Linked DNA regions of Streptomyces noursei ATCC 11455. The protein of the gene in region 1 binds, or shares a complex with, the protein of each later gene. Links are inferred from orthologs where the notes say so. Each region holds a gene or a part of one and is shown on either strand. Other genes may lie near its edges. The genes, in order: mfd and uvrA.

Region 1 (8,643 bases):
CTCCAGGGCGAGCCGGAGCGCGGTGAGCGCGGCGAGGTCGGGGTCGAGTTCCTGGCCGTGCAGGGCGAGGGGGGCGGCGTCCGCGGGACGGACCGCGGCGAGGAGGCCGCCGGCCCCGCAGGCCGGGTCGAGGACGGTGCCCAACGGGCCGGTCGACGCGGCGAGTTCGGCCATCAGGGCGGCCGGGCCGGGCGGGGTGAGGGTGTACTGGCGGGGGTTGGCGTCCAGGTGGCGGCCGAGCAGGAAGTCGTAGGCCGCGGCGGCACCGTCGGCGGTGGCGAGGTCGCCGGCGGCGCGGACCAGGGCGGCGGAGGGGGCGAGGGCGGCGCGGGTCAGGCCGCGCACCGGGTGCTCGGGGCCGAGCCGGCCGGTGAGGACGGATTCCAGCATCGCGGGCAGTACGCCGGTCAGTTCGGCGTCGTCGGCGGCGGCGCGCAGCTGCCGCCAGGCGGCCGGTCGCTCCTGGACCAGGAGCAGGACGGCGCCGGCCTGGCGGAGGGCGGCGGCGGCCCCGGCGGGGTGGCCGACGAGCTGTTGCCAGACCCGTTCGCGGGCCGGGACCTCGGCGATCTTGCCCTGGTCGCGGAGCCATTGCTCGACGTCGCGGAGGGCGAAGGCGGGGCTGGTCTCGGTGCCGCCGACGGGCTTGGGGAAGTCGGCGTGGCGGCGCCGCCAGTTGCTGACCGCGGCCCGGCCGACGCCGGCGAGCCGGGCGATGCCGGCGGCGGTCACCTCGGTCGGGCGGTCGCCCGCCTGTCGCCCGCCGCGGCCCGCGTTGTCGTCCGTCGCCTTCTCCGGCACCTGTGTGGCTCCTGTCCCGATGACCCCGTGACCTTGTGTGACCTCTGTGTCGAGGAGCATACCCATGCACTACAGACGAACCCCTTCACGGCGTGAACATCGGCGTTTCGCATACTCGTGTTGACTCGGTTCACAGCCTCTGTTGTTATTGACCCACCGATTCGACGGAACGATTCCAGCGCCCGGAAGGGGCCCCTTCGCATGTCCCAGCAGATGCACTACCAGCCCGTCCCGGAGGGGGCGCCCGGCATGCCGACCCCCGGCCACCACCAGGCGGCTCGCAACGGCCTCGGCATCACCGCCCTGGTCCTCGGCATCATCGGTGCCCTCAGCGGCATCCCGATGGTCCTGTTCTGGCTGGCCGGGCCGCTCGGTCTGCTGTCGCTGATCTTCGGCTTCGTCGGCCTGAGCCGGGTCAAGAAGGGCCAGGCCACCAACAAGGGCGTGGCGATCACCGGCACGATCCTCGGCGGCCTCGCGATGATCCTGGCGGTCATCGGGATCATCGTCACCGTGCTCGCCGTGAACAAGGCCGTCGACGAGATCAACAAGCAGGTCAACGGCTCCCAGGCGCAGCCCAAGGACGGCAGCAAGGGCAACAAGACCTACGGGCCGGGCGACACCGCGACCTACCCCGACAAGGGCCTTGAGGTGACCGTCCTGAAGGTCGCCCCGTACACGGTCGGCGACATCGCCTCCGGCCACACCGCGGGCAACAAGGCGTACAAGGTCACCGTGCAGATGAAGAACAAGGGCAAGGCCGCCTTCAACCCCGCCCTGACCCAGATCAAGGCCAAGACCGGCGCCGAGGGCCGCAAGGCGGAGCAGATCATCGACGGCAAGATCGGCATCGGCTTCGACGGCTCCATCGCCCCGGGCGCCACCGCCACCGTGGACGTCGCCTTCGACGCCCCGCCCACCGCCAAGGCACTCGACGTCGAGGTCGCCCCGGACATCGACATGCAGGGCGTCTACTGGAAGCTGCCGACCAGCTGACCCCGCGCGGCCCGGCACCCGGTACCGGCGCCGCCCCGGAATCCCCGCACGACGGCCCCGGCCCGGATCGCACACCCCGCGATCCGGGCCGGGGCCGTTCCCGCGCGGCGCGCGGCTACTTCGCCGTGAAGCGCGCCGGCGCCTCGGTCGGCGTCCCCCCGCCCGGCAGCGCCTGGCGCGGGCAGGAGTTGAGCACCTTCGCCATCGCGTCCTTCTCGGCCCGGGTCACCCACAGCCCGTACTTCTTCTTCACCGCCACCTGACGCGCGACGTACGTACAGCGGTAACCGGCGTACGGGGGCAGCCAGTCCGCCGCGTCCCCGTCGCTCTTGCTGCGGTTGGCGGACGCCTCCACCGCGATCAGGTTCAGCGGATCGTTCGCCAACGCCACCCGCTTGCGGGCCGGCCACTGCCGCGCCCCGGTCTGCCAGGCGTCCGACAGCGCCACCACGTGGTCGATGTCGACGGTGCTGCGACCACGCTGATAGCGCAGCGACTTCCCCGTGTACGGGTCCTTCGGCAGGTTCCCGGACACCACCACGCACTGCTTCGCGTCCCGGTACGCGGTGCCGCGCAGATCCCGCTTGAGGATGTCGTCGCGGGTGCCGCAGCCGTTGCCGTCGGTGTCCGCCCAGGCCGAACCGAAGCGGTCCCGGGCGTAACCGTCCTTCGTCCCCTGGCGCTTGACGGCCAGGGAGTCGAGCGTGCGCAGGGCACTGCCCGGCGCCCCCGACCGCCCGCCGCCGTCCGCGGGAGCGGACGGGCCCGCCCCCGCGTCCGAACCGCCGCCCCGACCGCCGTGACCGGAACAGCCGGTGACGGTCAGCAACGCGGCCAGGGCGGCGGCGCCGACCACAGCCGAGGCGCGCGACGAACGGCGCGGGGCGGCGGGGCGGGAGCGGGCGGACAGCGTCCGTATCACGTGGGGCATCCAATCCAGGAGCGTGGCAACAGGGTTGCGGGACAAGTGAACAAGGAGGCGGGCCGAGCCGGCCGACGCCGGACCTGCGCACACCCCGATTCGGATATCTTTTCGGAAATCGAGAGTGAGGACGCCCATGGACACGGCCGCAGCAACGACGGCGGACGGCCGCACCGGGCGCTCCCCCGGCACCGCCGCCGACCCCGCGCCCGGGCCCACCACCGTGCCGGCACCGTCCCGCCTCGCCGCGCTGCGCGCCCCGCGCCTCGACCCGTACTGGACCGCCGGGTTCTTCTTCCTCGCGTTCGCCGTGCTCTCGTACTGGCGCTACCGCACCCTGTCCACGATCTCCTGGGACCTGGGCATCTTCGAGCAGGCGGTCCGCGGTTACGCCCACCTCCGGGCGCCGATCGTCGACCTCAAGGGCCCCGGCACCAACGTCCTCGGCGACCACTTCAGCCCCGTCCTGGTGCTGCTCGCCCCGTTCTACCGGCTCTTCCCCTCACCGCTGACCCTGCTCACCGCGCAGGCCGCGCTGTTCGCGCTCTCGGCGCTACCCGTCACCCGCGCCGCCGCCCGCCACCTGGGCCGCCGGCGCGGGCTGGCCCTCGGCCTCGCCTACGGCCTGTCCTGGGGCATACAGCGGGCCGTCGACTTCGACTTCCACGAAATAGCCTTCGCGGTACCGCTGATCGCCTTCGCCCTCGAAGCGGCGCTGCGCGGCCGCTGGAACACCGCCGTCTGCTGGGCCGCGCCGCTCGTCCTGGTCAAGGAGGACCTCGGCGTCACCGCCGCCGCCATCGGGGCGCTCTCACTGATCCGCACCCGGCGCGCCGGTCCGCTGCCGATCGCCCTGGTCGCGTTCGGCATCACCGCCACCGCCGTCACTCTCGGCCTGCTGATACCCGCCTTCAACGGCTCCGGCTCGTACGACTACTGGAGCAAGATCGGCGGCCACGGCGACACCGCCCCCGGCCTCCCGATCGACGTCGCCCTGCGCACCCTGCTGTGGACCCTGCTGCCCACCACCGGCCTGCTCGCCCTGCGCTCCCCGCTCCTGCTGGTGGCCGCGCCCACCCTCGGTTGGCGCTTCCTCTCCCACGACCCGCACTACTGGGGCACCGACTGGCACTACAGCGCCGTCCTGATGCCGGTCGTCTTCCTCGCCCTGATCGACGCGCTGCCGCGCGCGCTGGCCTCCGCCCGGCCCTGGCTGCGCTCCTACGCCCACCACCTGCCCGCCGCCGTCCTGGCCGCCGCCCTCGCGCTGGCCACCACCCTGCCGCTGGCCCGCCTGACCGAGGCCGACACCTACCGCACGCCGCCACAGGTGGCCGCCGTCGAGCGGCTGCTCAACCGCATACCCGACGGCGCGACGGTCGAGTCCGACGTCCGCCCGCTCAGCCGCCTCACCGGCCGCACCCGCGTCTTCTGGACCGGCGACACGGGTGGGCTGGCGCCCGGCTACGTCGCGGCGCAGCTCCATGACGGGCGCACGCCCGAACAGGCCCTGGCCGATGCGGAGGCCCGGCATGGCCGGGCCAGGTATGTCGTGCTGGGGGCGGCGGATGATGTGGTGGTGCTGCGGCGGATCGCCTGACGGCGGGGCGTCCCCACGATGCCGGTTGTCCCGCCGTGTTGGGTTTCCGCCTTTGGCGGAGGGGTTGTTGGGGCGGGGCCGCCGGTGCTGATGCGTGGGGGGTGGTGGGTGCGGGGCCGGAGGGGTGGGTGGTTCGGACGTAAAGCGCCAGCAGTCCGAACCACCCACCCCTCCGGCCCCGCACCCTCCCGCCGTCGTCGTCCGCGCCGGCCCCGCCCCCTGTGGGAAAAGGGGAGGTCAGGGGTGCTCACGCACAACCCGCGCTTCTGGCTTAGACGTGCGGTTCTGGCCCCGACCCGCACTTCTGGCTTCAGGGTCACCACGACGGCCCTGAAGTCCCCCACCCCCGCATGTCCGCCCCGCACCCTCCCCGTCGTCGTCCGCGCCCGCCCCGCCAAAAACCCACCGCGGGGAGAGCCGGAACCGCGCGTCAGCTCAGGATCGTCGTGAGGAACTCGCCGACCCAGGCGAGCAACTCGCGCCCCACCAGCGGCTTGCCGCCGATGCGGCCGGTCGTCGGGCGGGGTACCAGGATCTGGCGGGTGGCCGGCTTGAGGACCGTGCGCGGGTGCAGCCGCTTGAGGCGGAGCTCCTGGGACTCCCGCAACTCCACCGGGCCGAAGCGGATGTTGGAGCCCTGGAGGGTGATGTCGGATACGCCGCAGGAGCGGGCGAGCATCCGCAGACCGGCGACCAGGAGGAGGTTCTCCACCGGCTCGGGGAGCTTGCCGTAGCGGTCGGTGATCTCCTCGCGGACCGCGGCGATGTCCTCCTCGGTGTTGGCCGAGGCGATCGCCCGGTACGCCTGGAGACGCAGCCGCTCGCCCGGCGCGTAGTCGTGCGGGACGTGCGCGTCCACCGGGAGTTCGATCTTGACCTCCAGCGGTGGCTCCTCCACGCCGCCCTCCAGGGACGCCCGGTAGTCGGCCACCGCCTCGCCGACCATCCTGACGTACAGGTCGAAGCCGACACCGGCGATGTGGCCGGACTGCTCGCCGCCGAGGAGGTTGCCCGCGCCGCGGATCTCCAGGTCCTTCATGGCCACGTACATGCCCGCGCCCATCTCGGTGTGCTGGGCGATGGTGGCGAGGCGCTCGTGCGCGGTCTCGGTGAGCGGCTTCTCCGGCGGGTAGAGGAAGTAGGCGTAGCCGCGCTCGCGGCCACGGCCGACGCGGCCGCGCAGCTGGTGCAGCTGCGAGAGGCCGAAGTTGTCGCCGCGCTCGACGATCAGGGTGTTGGCGTTGGAGATGTCGATGCCGGACTCCACGATCGTGGTGGAGACCAGGACGTCGAACTTCTTCTCCCAGAAGTCGACCACGACCTGCTCCAGCTGCGACTCGCCCATCTGCCCGTGGGCGGTCTGGATGCGCGCCTCGGGCACGATCTCCCGGAGCCGGGCCGCCGCGCGGTCGATGGACTCGACGCGGTTGTGGATGTAGAAGACCTGGCCCTCGCGCAGGAGTTCACGGCGGATGGCGGCGCCGATCTGCTTCTGCTCGTAGGGGCCGACGAAGGTCAGCACCGGGTGCCGCTCCTCGGGCGGCGTGGTGATCGTCGACATCTCCCGGATGCCGGTGACCGCCATTTCGAGGGTCCGGGGGATCGGCGTCGCGGACATCGTCAGGACGTCGACGTTGGCGCGGAGCTTCTTCAGCTGCTCCTTGTGCTCGACGCCGAAGCGCTGCTCCTCGTCGACGATGACCAGGCCGAGGTCCTTGAACTTCGTCTCCGACGAGAACAGTCGGTGGGTGCCGATGACGATGTCCACCGAGCCGTCCCGCAACCCCTCCAGGACCGCCTTGGCCTCGGTGTCCGTCTGGAACCGGGACAGCGCCCGGACGTTGACGGGGAACTGGCCGTAGCGCTCGCTGAACGTGCCGTAGTGCTGCTGGACGAGCAGGGTCGTCGGCACCAGCACCGCCACCTGCTTGCCGTCCTGGACGGCCTTGAAGGCGGCGCGGACCGCGATCTCGGTCTTGCCGTAGCCGACGTCGCCGCAGATCAGCCGGTCCATCGGGACCGACTTCTCCATGTCCTCCTTGACCTCGGCGATCGTGGTGAGCTGGTCGGGCGTCTCCGCGTACGGGAAGGCGTCCTCCAGCTCGCGCTGCCAGGGGGTGTCCGTGCCGAAGGCGTGGCCGGGCGCCGCCATCCGGGCCGAGTACAGCTTGATCAGGTCGGCGGCGATCTCCTTGACGGCCTTCTTGGCGCGCGCCTTGGTCTTCGTCCAGTCCGCCCCGCCGAGCCGGTGCAGCGTCGGCGCCTCGCCGCCCACGTACTTGGTGACCTGCTCCAGCTGGTCGGTGGGGATGTACAGCCGGTCGCCGGGCTGGCCGCGCTTGGCCGGCGCGTACTCCACCAGCAGGTACTCGCGGGTGGCGCCCTGGACCGTGCGCTGCACCATCTCGATGTAGCGGCCGACGCCGTGCTGTTCGTGGACGATGAAGTCGCCGGCCTGGAGGGTCAGCGGGTCGATCTGCTTGCGGCGGCGGGCCGGCATCCGGGCCGCGTCCTTGCCGGCGGCCTTCTGGCCGGACAGGTCGGTCTCGGTGAGCACCGCGACCTTCAGGCCGGGGTCGATGAAGCCGTTGTCGATCGAGCCGCAGGCCACATGCACGACGGACGGCGCGATCCCGCCGAGGTCGGCCTCCAGGCGGGCGGCGATGCCCTCGCCGCCCAGCACCTCGACCGTGCGGGCCGCCGGGCCGTGGCCCTCGGTGACGAACACCGTGCGCCAGCCGTCCGCCAGCCACTCCTTGGTGTCGGCCAGCGCCCGCTGGGTGTCCCCGCGGTACGTCTCCGGGGCGTGCATCCCCAGCTTGAGGGTGTCCCCGTCGGCCTCTTCCTCGTCGGCCGCGAACGGTGACACCGACCACCACATCATGCCCAGCTCACGGGCCCGGTCCCGGACGTCCGCGATGCCCCACAGGGACGCCGCGCCCACGTCGATCGGGGCCGCGCCGCCCCCGGCGCTGGCCGCCCAGGACGCCTGGAGGAACTCCTGGCTCGTCGCCACCAGGTCCGCCGCCCGGGTCCGCACCCGCTCCGGGTCGCAGACCACCGCCATGCTGCCCTTCGGCAGCACGTCCAGCAGCAGCTCCATGTCGTCGACCAGCACCGGCGCCAGGGACTCCATGCCCTCGACGGCGATCCCCTCGGCGATCTTCCCCAGCAGCTCGCCCAGCTCCGGGTGCTGCTCGGCCAGCTCCGCGGCCCGCGCCCGCACCTCGTCGGTGAGCAGCAGCTCACGGCAGGGCGGCGCCCACAGCCCGTGCTCGGCCACCTCCAGGGAGCGCTGGTCGGCGACCTTGAAGTACCGGATCTCCTCGACGTCGTCGCCCCAGAACTCCACCCGCAGCGGGTGCTCCTCGGTGGGCGGGAAGACGTCCAGGATGCCGCCGCGGACCGCGAACTCGCCGCGCTTCTCGACGAGTTCGACGCGCGCGTAGGCGGCCGCCGCCAGGCCGTCGACGACCTCTTCGAGATCGGCCGCCTGGCCCGTCCGCAGACTCACCGGCTCCAGCTCGCCCAGCCCCTTGACCTGCGGCTGGAGCACGGAGCGGATCGGCGCGACGACCACCGACACCGGGCCCGCCGTCGGGTCGTCGGCGGTGGGGTGGGCCAGCCGGCGCAGCACCGCGAGGCGCCGGCCGACGGTGTCCGACCGCGGCGAGAGGCGCTCGTGCGGGAGCGTCTCCCAGGACGGGAACTCCACGACGGAGTTCTCCTCGCCGGCCGGCACCAGCGACCGCAGCGCGGCGGCCAGGTCCTCGGCCTCCCGGCCGGTGGCGGTCACCGCCAGCACCGGGCGGCCGGCCTGCCGGGCCAGCGCCGCCACCGCGAACGGGCGGGCGGCCGGCGGCCCGACCAGATCGACATGCGGCCGGTGCCCGTCGGCCGCGGCCTTGACCGCTTCGGCGAGCGCCGGGTCCCGTACGACGGCGTCGAGCAGACCACTCAGGCTCATGAAAAGGTTCCGTCCCAGCGAGGCGAACAACGCGACCGGTCCGACACCCCCTCGACAGCGCCGACGGGCGCAAACGGACCGGGGTTGACCACCTTACGCCGGACCACCGACAACCGACGGCCCCTACGGCCCGTCCGCGAAGCCCCGTCGTCCGCCCGCCGCCGTCCCACGCTGCGAGAAACCCCATTCCGCCCGGCCACCGCGCGTGCAAGGGTGTGCACGGAATCGTGCCGACTACACGTATACGTGTCAGGGTCGGCCACGCCGCCACACGGCAGGAGGGGGCCACGGTGAACCGCACCACCCAGGGCAGTCACGGCGCGGACCGGAACGGTACCGGGAACCAGCCACCGGACG
Region 2 (8,231 bases), 1.3 Mb from region 1 along the record:
TCTCGTCCGGCAACGCGTCGAAGAGCTTGCGCCGCACGCCGTCGAGCAGCGTGCCGAACCGCTCGGCATCGCCCCAGGTGTTGCCGACCCCGCCGGGGAAGAGACAGTCCCCGGTGAAGACGTGCGGGTGCCCGTGCGGGTCGTCGTAGACCAGCGCGATGCTGCCCGGGGTGTGCCCGACCAGATGACGTGCGGTCAGCCGGACGCGGCCGACGGTCAACGTGTCGCCGTCCTCGACCAGTACGTCCGTGGGGACGGGGATGCCCTCGGCGTCGTACCGCCCGGCGTACGTCCGTGCGCCGGTGGCGTCGACGACCTCGCGCAGCGCGCCCCAGTGGTCGCCGTGCTGGTGCGTGGTGACCACGGACGCCAGACCGCTGTCACCGATCAGGGTGAGGAGCGTGTGCGGCTCGGCGGCCGCGTCGATCAGCAGCTGCTCGTCGGTGGCCCGGCACCGCAGTACGTACGCGTTGTTGTTCGTGGGACCGACCGCGACCTTCGAGATCATCAGGTCGGTCAGCTCGTGCACGTCGGCCGGTCCGCCGACCTTCACTGCTCCGCTGTAGGTCATGGCACCAACTCTAGAGCGGGGGGATGACCGGCAGCGGCGCGCCGTGGGTGTCCAGCAGACCGCCGTCCGCGCGCCCGGTCAGCCAGCCGACCAGGTCCCGCGCCGAGCCGCTCACCACCACCGGCCCGGCTGACGCCCCGTCGCCCGAACCGTGGCCTCCGGTCCGCCATCGGCGGCCGTCGTCGGCGTGCAGCTCCAGTGCCGTCAGCTTCGGGTGGCGGGCGAACTTGATCCCGGTGAGGAAGTCCAACTCGCTGTCCACGAAGTCGTCCGGCAGCTGCTCGACGGTGTAGCCGACGCCCAGGTCGACGTGGTGCAGTTCCACCTCGGCCAGCCGGCGCAGCGCCAGCCGATCGGCCCGCTCGACGACGCCGTTGCGCATCTCGACCTCGTACGCCCGGCGGTTCTCCGGCAGGGCCCGCGCCGCGGCCTCGAAGCGGGCCGCGCTCTCCCCGAGGTCGTCCAGGTGGACCTTCAGCGGACGGTCGGCGCCCCGCTCGATGTCCTCGTCGCGCGCCGCGGCGCTGGCGTACATCGGTGTGGGGACGCCGGTCCGCGCCCAGTTCAGGAGGTTGACCAGGGCGTCGGCGTTGCGGGCCAGATGGGCCAGGACGTGGCCCCGGGTCCATCCGGGGAGCAGCGACGGCTCGCCGACCGCGTCGTCGTCGAGCTTGCCCAGGGAGACCAGCAGACGGTCGGCGGAGTCGTGGACGGCGGCCACGTCGCGGGCGAAATCACGAGGGATGGTCATGGTTCGACGCTAGCGCCGCCCGGGCGGGTCCGGGAGACGGACGCAAACCTTCCGGGTGGCAATGAGGTGGTGCCCGGTGGCACGAGTGGTGCGCGCGGGCGTGGAAGGGGCGGACGGGGTACCGCCCTTCCCACGCCTGTACGCCGGCATGGGGCGTGCCCGTACAGCGGACCCGATCTATGCCGGCACCTGGGCGGGCACCCCGAACCACCGGCCCAGCGCCGCGTCCAACTCCTCGTCGCCGCCGGGCGCGTCGGCCGCCCACGCGGTGCAGCCGTCCGGGCGCACCAGGAGGCCGGCCAGGTCGGGCCGGTCCGGGCAGCCCGCGGTCACGATCCGCACCCGGTCGCGGTGGCCGGCCGCGCGTTCGCGCAGCGCCGGGTCGTCGGCGAGGTCGAGCAACAGGCCCTGGCCGCCGTGCAGGTGGTCGGCGAGCCGACGGCCGTCGGACAGCTCCAGGTCGGGGGCGCTGCGGCCGGTCAGCGGGTGCGTACCGGGCAGGTCGTAGCGCTGCCAGACGCCGGAGATCTTCTTGACGAAGAAGGTGGTGGCGTCGGTCGTCCCGGACAGCTCGGCGATCACCCGGCGCAGCGCCCCGGCGTGCGACTCCGGCCGCATCAGCGCCACTTGGGCCCGGGTCCAGTCCAGCACCCACGCGCCGATGGGGTGCCGCTCGGCGGTGTAGGTGTCGAGCAGCCCCTCGGGTGCCCGGCCGTGCACCGTGGCGGCCAGCTTCCAGCCGAGGTTCATCGCGTCGCCGATGCCGAGGTTGAGGCCCTGGCCGCCGAACGGCGAGTGCACATGGGCCGCGTCGCCGGCCAGCAGCACCCGGCCGCGGCGGTAGGTGGACGCCTGTCGGGCGTTGTCGGTGAACCGGGTCGCCGAGATCACCTTGGTGACCGTCACGTCCGGGACGCCCGAGACCCGGCGCAGCGAGGTCTGCAACTCCTCGGCGGTGATCGGGGCTTCGCGGTCCTTCGGCGGGCCGTCGAACTCCACGGTCAGGATCCGGCCGGGCATCGGCCCGTGCACATACGTCCCGGTGTCGGTCCAGTTCCAGCCGGCCCCCAGGGCGTCGGCGCCGGTCAGCTCCACGAGGGCCTGGTGGCCGGTGATCGAGGGGTCGGTCCCGGGGAAGGGGAAGCCGGCGAGCCGGCGCACCGTGCTGCGACCGCCGTCGCAGCCCACCAGCCAGCCGGCGCGCAGCGACCCCTCCGAGGTGTGGACGTGGACGGTGCCGCCGTCGGTGTCGTCGGTGTCGAGGCCGGTGAGGGTCACCCCGCGGCGCACCGTGACGCCCAGTTCGGCGGCGCGTTCGCCGAGGACCCGCTCCAGGGCCTCCTGGGGTATCAGGCCGACCTCGCCGGCCGGGCCGCTGTCGCCGAAGTCCGGGTCCGACTCGTCGAGCAGGTCCCCGCGGAGCATGATGCCCGCGAAGTGCCCGGCGAACTTCGGCGCCGGCCCCGGTGCGGCGGCGCCGGCCGCCTGCCGTTGCCGGGCGAACGCGCCGAACCGCGCCATGGCGGCCTCCTGCACCTCCACCAGGGCCGGCAGCAGTCCGCGCCGGTAGAAGGCTTCCGCGCTGGGGGTGTTGATCGCCCCCGCCTTGATCGTGGTGTCCACCTCGGTCAGTCGCTCCAGGACGACGACCGAGACGTCCGCCAGTGCCAATTCGCAGGCGAGCATCAGCCCCACCGGGCCGCCCCCTGCCACTACTACGTCTGCGTCGCGCTTCATGAGCAAGAGTGTAGTGACTAAAAATTTATTCTCGCTACAATTTTTCCTTTCGGAAGGAGAGACGGTGGCGGAGAAGAAGTCGACGGGGGAGCGGGAGTCGGGGCGGCCGGTGGTGCGGTCGGCGGCCGGGAGTGCGGACGACGACGGGCGGCTGGGCCTGCGCGAGCGCAAGAAGCTGCTCACCCGACAGCGGATCTCCGGCGAGGCCACGCTGCTCTTCATCGAGCGCGGCTTCGACAACGTCGCCGTCGCCGAGGTCGCCCAGGCCGCCGGGGTGTCCACGATGACGGTCTTCAACTACTTCCCGCGCAAGGAGGACCTCTTCCTCGACCGGGTCCCCGAGGCCGTCGAGCTGGTCGTCGGCGCGGTGCGGGGGCGCGGCGCGGACGAGACGCCGCTGGCCGCGCTGCGCCGGCTGGCGCTGGAGCTGCTGGCGCGGCGGCACCCGTTGGGCGGGCCGGGGGAGGGGTTCGAGCACTTCTACCGGACCGTGCTGGAGGCGCCCTCGCTGCGGGCGCGGGCGCGGGAGGCGGTGCAGGAGGTCGAGGCCGCGCTGGCCGGGGCGCTCGCCGAGGCGGCCGGCGGCGACCCCGCGCGGCCCGGTCGGGACGCCCGGTTGGCCGCGGCGCTGATCATCGCGGGCTGGCGGACGTTCTTCGTGGAGGCCGTCGTCCGGCAACTGGAGGGTGACCCCGCGGACGAGGTGGCCGTTGACCACGAAGCAGTGATCCGGCACACGTTCGACGTGCTGGCGCGGGCGCTGCCCGACGGGGGGCTCGGGCGGGGTTGAGCGCGGGCGTGCCCCGGGGTGCCGGCCGCTGAACGGTGTAACGGCTGGTCATCGCGGTGGGAAGGGTGCGGGGCCGCCACACGTTTGGGTGAAGAGGGCTTGCGAGGCCCGTAAATCGAATGCGCGTGCTATAGGCTCGTGTGTGGCATCCCAAAGACAGTGCCGCGGCGGCCCCCATACCCTTGGTCCGGGGCCCGCTCCGCTCCGCCGCCTCTGCTCGCTCACCGCGCGGTGGACGCAGCCCGTGGCTTCCGCCCCTCTCCAAGAAAGGTGCCGACCGGCGTGGCCGACCGTCTCATCGTCCGTGGCGCTCGCGAGCACAACCTCCGCAACGTCTCGCTCGACCTCCCCCGCGACTCCCTCATCGTCTTCACGGGGCTCTCCGGGTCGGGCAAGTCCTCGCTCGCCTTCGACACGATCTTCGCCGAGGGGCAGCGGCGCTATGTCGAGTCGCTCTCCTCGTACGCCCGGCAGTTCCTCGGGCAGATGGACAAGCCCGATGTGGACTTCATCGAGGGGCTGTCCCCCGCGGTCTCGATCGACCAGAAGTCGACCTCGCGCAACCCGCGCTCGACGGTCGGCACGATCACCGAGGTCTACGACTACCTTCGGCTGCTCTTCGCCCGGATCGGCAAGCCGCACTGCCCGCAGTGCGCGCGGCCGATCGCCCGGCAGTCGCCGCAGGCCATCGTCGACAAGGTCCTGGAGCTCCCCGAGGGCAGCCGCTTCCAGGTGCTCTCGCCGCTGGTGCGCGAGCGCAAGGGCGAGTTCGTCGACCTCTTCTCCGACCTCCAGACCAAGGGCTACAGCCGCGCCCGGGTCGACGGGGAGACCATCCAGCTCACCGATCCGCCGAAGCTGAAGAAGCAGGAGAAGCACACCATCGAGGTGGTCATCGACCGCCTCACGGTCAAGGAGAGCGCCAAGCGCCGGCTGACCGACTCCGTCGAGACCGCCCTCGGGCTCTCCGGCGGCATGGTCATCCTCGACTTCGTCGACCTCGACGCCGACGACCCGCAGCGCGAGCGGATGTACTCCGAGCACCTCTACTGCGCCTACGACGACCTCTCCTTCGAGGAGCTGGAGCCCCGCTCCTTCTCCTTCAACTCGCCCTTCGGCGCCTGCCCGGACTGCACCGGCATCGGCACCCGCATGGAGGTCGACCCCGATCTGATCATCCCGGACGAGGAGCGCTCCCTCGACGAGGGCGCCATCCACCCCTGGTCCGGCGGCCACACCAAGGACTACTTCGGCCGCCTGGTCGGCGCACTCGCCGACGCCCTCGGCTTCCGCACGGACATCCCGTGGGCCGGCCTGCCGCAGCGCGCCAAGAAGGCCCTGCTGCACGGCCACAAGACCCAGATCGAGGTCCGCTACCGCAACCGCTACGGCCGCCAACGGGCCTACACCACCGCCTTCGAGGGCGCGGTGCCGTTCGTCAAGCGGCGGCACAGCGAGGCGGAGAGCGACAGCAGCCGGGAGCGCTTCGAGGGCTATATGCGCGAGGTGCCCTGCCCGACCTGCGAGGGCACCCGGCTCAAGCCGATCGTGCTCGCCGTGACGGTCCAGGAGAAGTCGATCGCCGAGGTCGCGGCCATGTCGATCAGCGACTGCGCCGACTTCCTGCGCTCGATGACGCTCAACTCCCGCGAGAAGACCATCGCCGAGCGGGTCCTCAAGGAGGTCAACGAGCGGCTGAAGTTCCTGGTCGACGTCGGCCTGGACTACCTCTCGCTGAACCGCGCGGCCGGCACCCTCTCCGGTGGCGAGGCCCAGCGCATCCGCCTGGCCACCCAGATCGGCTCCGGCCTGGTGGGCGTGCTCTACGTCCTGGACGAGCCGTCGATCGGCCTGCACCAGCGCGACAACCACCGGCTGATCGAGACCCTGGTGCGGCTGCGCGACATGGGCAACACCCTGATCGTGGTGGAGCACGACGAGGACACCATCAAGGTCGCGGACTGGGTGGTCGACATCGGCCCGGGCGCCGGTGAGCACGGCGGCAAGGTCGTCCACAGCGGCCCCATGAAGCAGCTGCTGGCCAACAAGGACTCGATCACCGGCCAGTACCTCTCCGGCAAGAAGGCCATCGCGACCCCGGACGTCCGCCGTCCCACCGACCCGTCCCGCCGGCTGACCGTCCACGGCGCGAAGGAGAACAACCTCCGCGACATCGACGTCTCCTTCCCGCTCGGGGTGCTCTCCGCCGTCACCGGAGTCTCCGGCTCCGGCAAGTCGACGCTGGTCAACGACATCCTCTACACCCACCTCGCGCGCGAGCTGAACGGCGCCAAGTCGGTGCCCGGCCGGCACACCCGGGTCGCCGGCGACGACCTCGTCGACAAGGTGGTGCACGTCGACCAGTCGCCGATCGGCCGGACCCCGCGCTCCAACCCGGCCACCTACACCGGCGTCTTCGACCACGTCCGCAAGCTCTTCGCGGAGACGATGGAGGCCAAGGTCCGCGGCTATCTGCCGGGCCGCTTCTCCTTCAACGTCAAGGGCGGTCGCTGCGAGAACTGCTCCGGCGACGGCACCATCAAGATCGAGATGAACTTCCTCCCGGACGTGTACGTCCCGTGCGAGGTCTGCCACGGCGCGCGCTACAACCGCGAGACGCTGGAGGTGCACTACAAGGGCAAGTCCATCGCCGAGGTGCTGGACATGCCGATCGAGGAGGCGCTGAGCTTCTTCGAGGCGGTGCCGACCATCGCCCGCCACCTGCGGACGCTCAACGAGGTCGGTCTCGGCTACGTCCGGCTCGGCCAGTCCGCGCCGACCCTCTCCGGCGGTGAGGCGCAGCGCGTCAAGCTGGCCAGCGAGCTCCAGAAGCGCTCCACCGGCAGCACCGTCTACGTCCTGGACGAGCCCACCACCGGTCTGCACTTCGAGGACATCAGCAAGCTCATCAAGGTGCTGTCCGGCCTGGTCGACAAGGGCAACACGGTGATCGTCATCGAGCACAACCTCGATGTGATCAAGACCGCGGACTGGGTCATCGACATGGGTCCCGAGGGCGGCAGCGGCGGCGGCATGGTCGTCGCTGAGGGCACCCCGGAGCAGGTCGCGTCGATCCCGGCCAGCCACACCGGCAAGTTCCTGCGGGACATCCTCGGCGACCGGGTCAGCGACGCGGCGCTGGTCGACGGCGGGCCCCGGAAGCCGGCCGCCCGGAAGACCGCGGCGAAGAAGGCCGTGGCGAAGAAGGCCGTGGCCGCCGCTTCCGCCGGGAAGACGACGGTGACCGCCTCGACCGCGGCCAAGAAGACGACGGCCAAGAAGACGACGGCGAAGAAGACCGCGGCCAAGAAGGACGCCGCCGCGACCACGGCCGAGAAGGCCCCGGCGAAGAAGACCGCGGCCAAGAAGACGGCGACGCGGGCCCGCCGGGCCTCCTGACGCCGTATCGCGACACCGCCGCACGCGGCACAGCGGGGGCGGAGCCTCTTCCCGGGGCTCCGCCCCCGCTGTGCTGCCCGCGGCCCGTCAGGCGACGGGCCCGTCGGCCCCTCGCTCCGTCAGCTCCGCGGCGAACGGCGGCTCGGCGCCCGCCCGGGAGCACGTGACGGCGGCAGCCCGGGCGGCGAAGCGCAGGATGTCCTCCCAGTCGCCGTCGCCGAGCGCCTCGACCGCCGCGTACGACAGCGCGCCATGGACGTCCAGCCGGTGCAGCAGCGCCGCGTTGACGGTGTCGCCCGCGCCGATGGTGTCGACGACGGCGATCCGCTCGCCGGGTACCGCCACCTCGCCGCCGCCCCGGGTCAGCACCGTCAACCCGTCGCCGCCGTGGGTGAGCACGATCGCCGCGGGCCCGACGGCCAGCCACTCCCGGGCCGCCGCGAGGGCCGCCGCCCGATCGGCCCCGGGCGCCCCCGGCGCGCCCGCGTCCGCACCTGCACCCGTACCGGCCCCGGCCAGCCACAGCGCGTCCTCGTCGGACAGCTTCAGCAGCGCCACGTCCGACAGCCAGGAGCGAAAGCGCGCCCGATAGGCGTCCGCATCGGGGATCAGCCCCGGGCGGACGTTGGGGTCGAGCGCGGTGAACACCCCGCGCCGGGCCTCCCGGCGCAGCAGCGCCTCGTACGCCCCGGCGCCCGGCTCCAGCACCAGCGAACAGGTGCCCAGGGAGAGTGCCCGCACCGCCTCGGGCAGCGCCGGCGGCAGGGTGAAGAGCCGGTCGGCGGTGCCCTCCACGTAGAAGCCGTAGCCGGCCGAGCCGTCCGGGCTGATGTCCGCGACCGCCAGGGTGGTGGGCTCCGGGCCACGCTGCACCAACGAGGTGTCCACCCCGCCGTCGCGCAGACCGCGCAGCAGCGACGCCCCGAAGGTGTCGGTGGAGACCCGCGAGCAGAACGCGGCGGGCGAGCCCAGCCGCCCCAGCG

The links.
Region 2: the proteins of mfd (region 1) and uvrA are in contact, whole or in part, in a crystal structure (PDB 4DFC), measured with the Escherichia coli proteins. The link is inferred for Streptomyces noursei ATCC 11455 from one-to-one orthologs.

Annotation. Positions count from the first base shown.
Region 1 is NZ_CP011533.1:5,587,530-5,596,172, reverse strand. The notes cover bases 4,550-8,643. They hold mfd (transcription-repair coupling factor), read right to left. Parts: upstream 8,287-8,643; coding sequence 4,750-8,286; downstream 4,550-4,749. Other genes in these bases: SNOUR_RS23775 (MFS transporter), read left to right, coding at 8,577-8,643. Outside these bases: SNOUR_RS23800 (N-6 DNA methylase), read right to left, coding at 1-801; SNOUR_RS23795 (DUF4190 domain-containing protein), read left to right, coding at 1,003-1,797; SNOUR_RS23790 (HNH endonuclease family protein), read right to left, coding at 1,913-2,728; SNOUR_RS23785 (DUF2079 domain-containing protein), read left to right, coding at 2,856-4,319. UniProt on the Escherichia coli protein: Couples transcription and DNA repair by recognizing RNA polymerase (RNAP) stalled at DNA lesions. Mediates ATP-dependent release of RNAP and its truncated transcript from the DNA, and recruitment of nucleotide excision repair machinery to the damaged site.
Region 2 is NZ_CP011533.1:6,918,823-6,927,053, forward strand. What follows is about bases 3,767-7,448. They hold uvrA (excinuclease ABC subunit UvrA), read left to right. Parts: upstream 3,767-4,131; coding sequence 4,132-7,248; downstream 7,249-7,448. Other genes in these bases: SNOUR_RS29315 (TetR/AcrR family transcriptional regulator), read left to right, coding at 3,767-3,849; SNOUR_RS29325 (carbohydrate kinase family protein), read right to left, coding at 7,336-7,448. Outside these bases: SNOUR_RS29300 (MBL fold metallo-hydrolase), read right to left, coding at 1-571; SNOUR_RS29305 (maleylpyruvate isomerase family mycothiol-dependent enzyme), read right to left, coding at 582-1,322; SNOUR_RS29310 (FAD-dependent monooxygenase), read right to left, coding at 1,500-3,059; more of SNOUR_RS29315, read left to right, coding at 3,124-3,766; more of SNOUR_RS29325, read right to left, coding at 7,449-8,231. UniProt on the Escherichia coli protein: The UvrABC repair system catalyzes the recognition and processing of DNA lesions. UvrA is an ATPase and a DNA-binding protein. A damage recognition complex composed of 2 UvrA and 2 UvrB subunits scans DNA for abnormalities.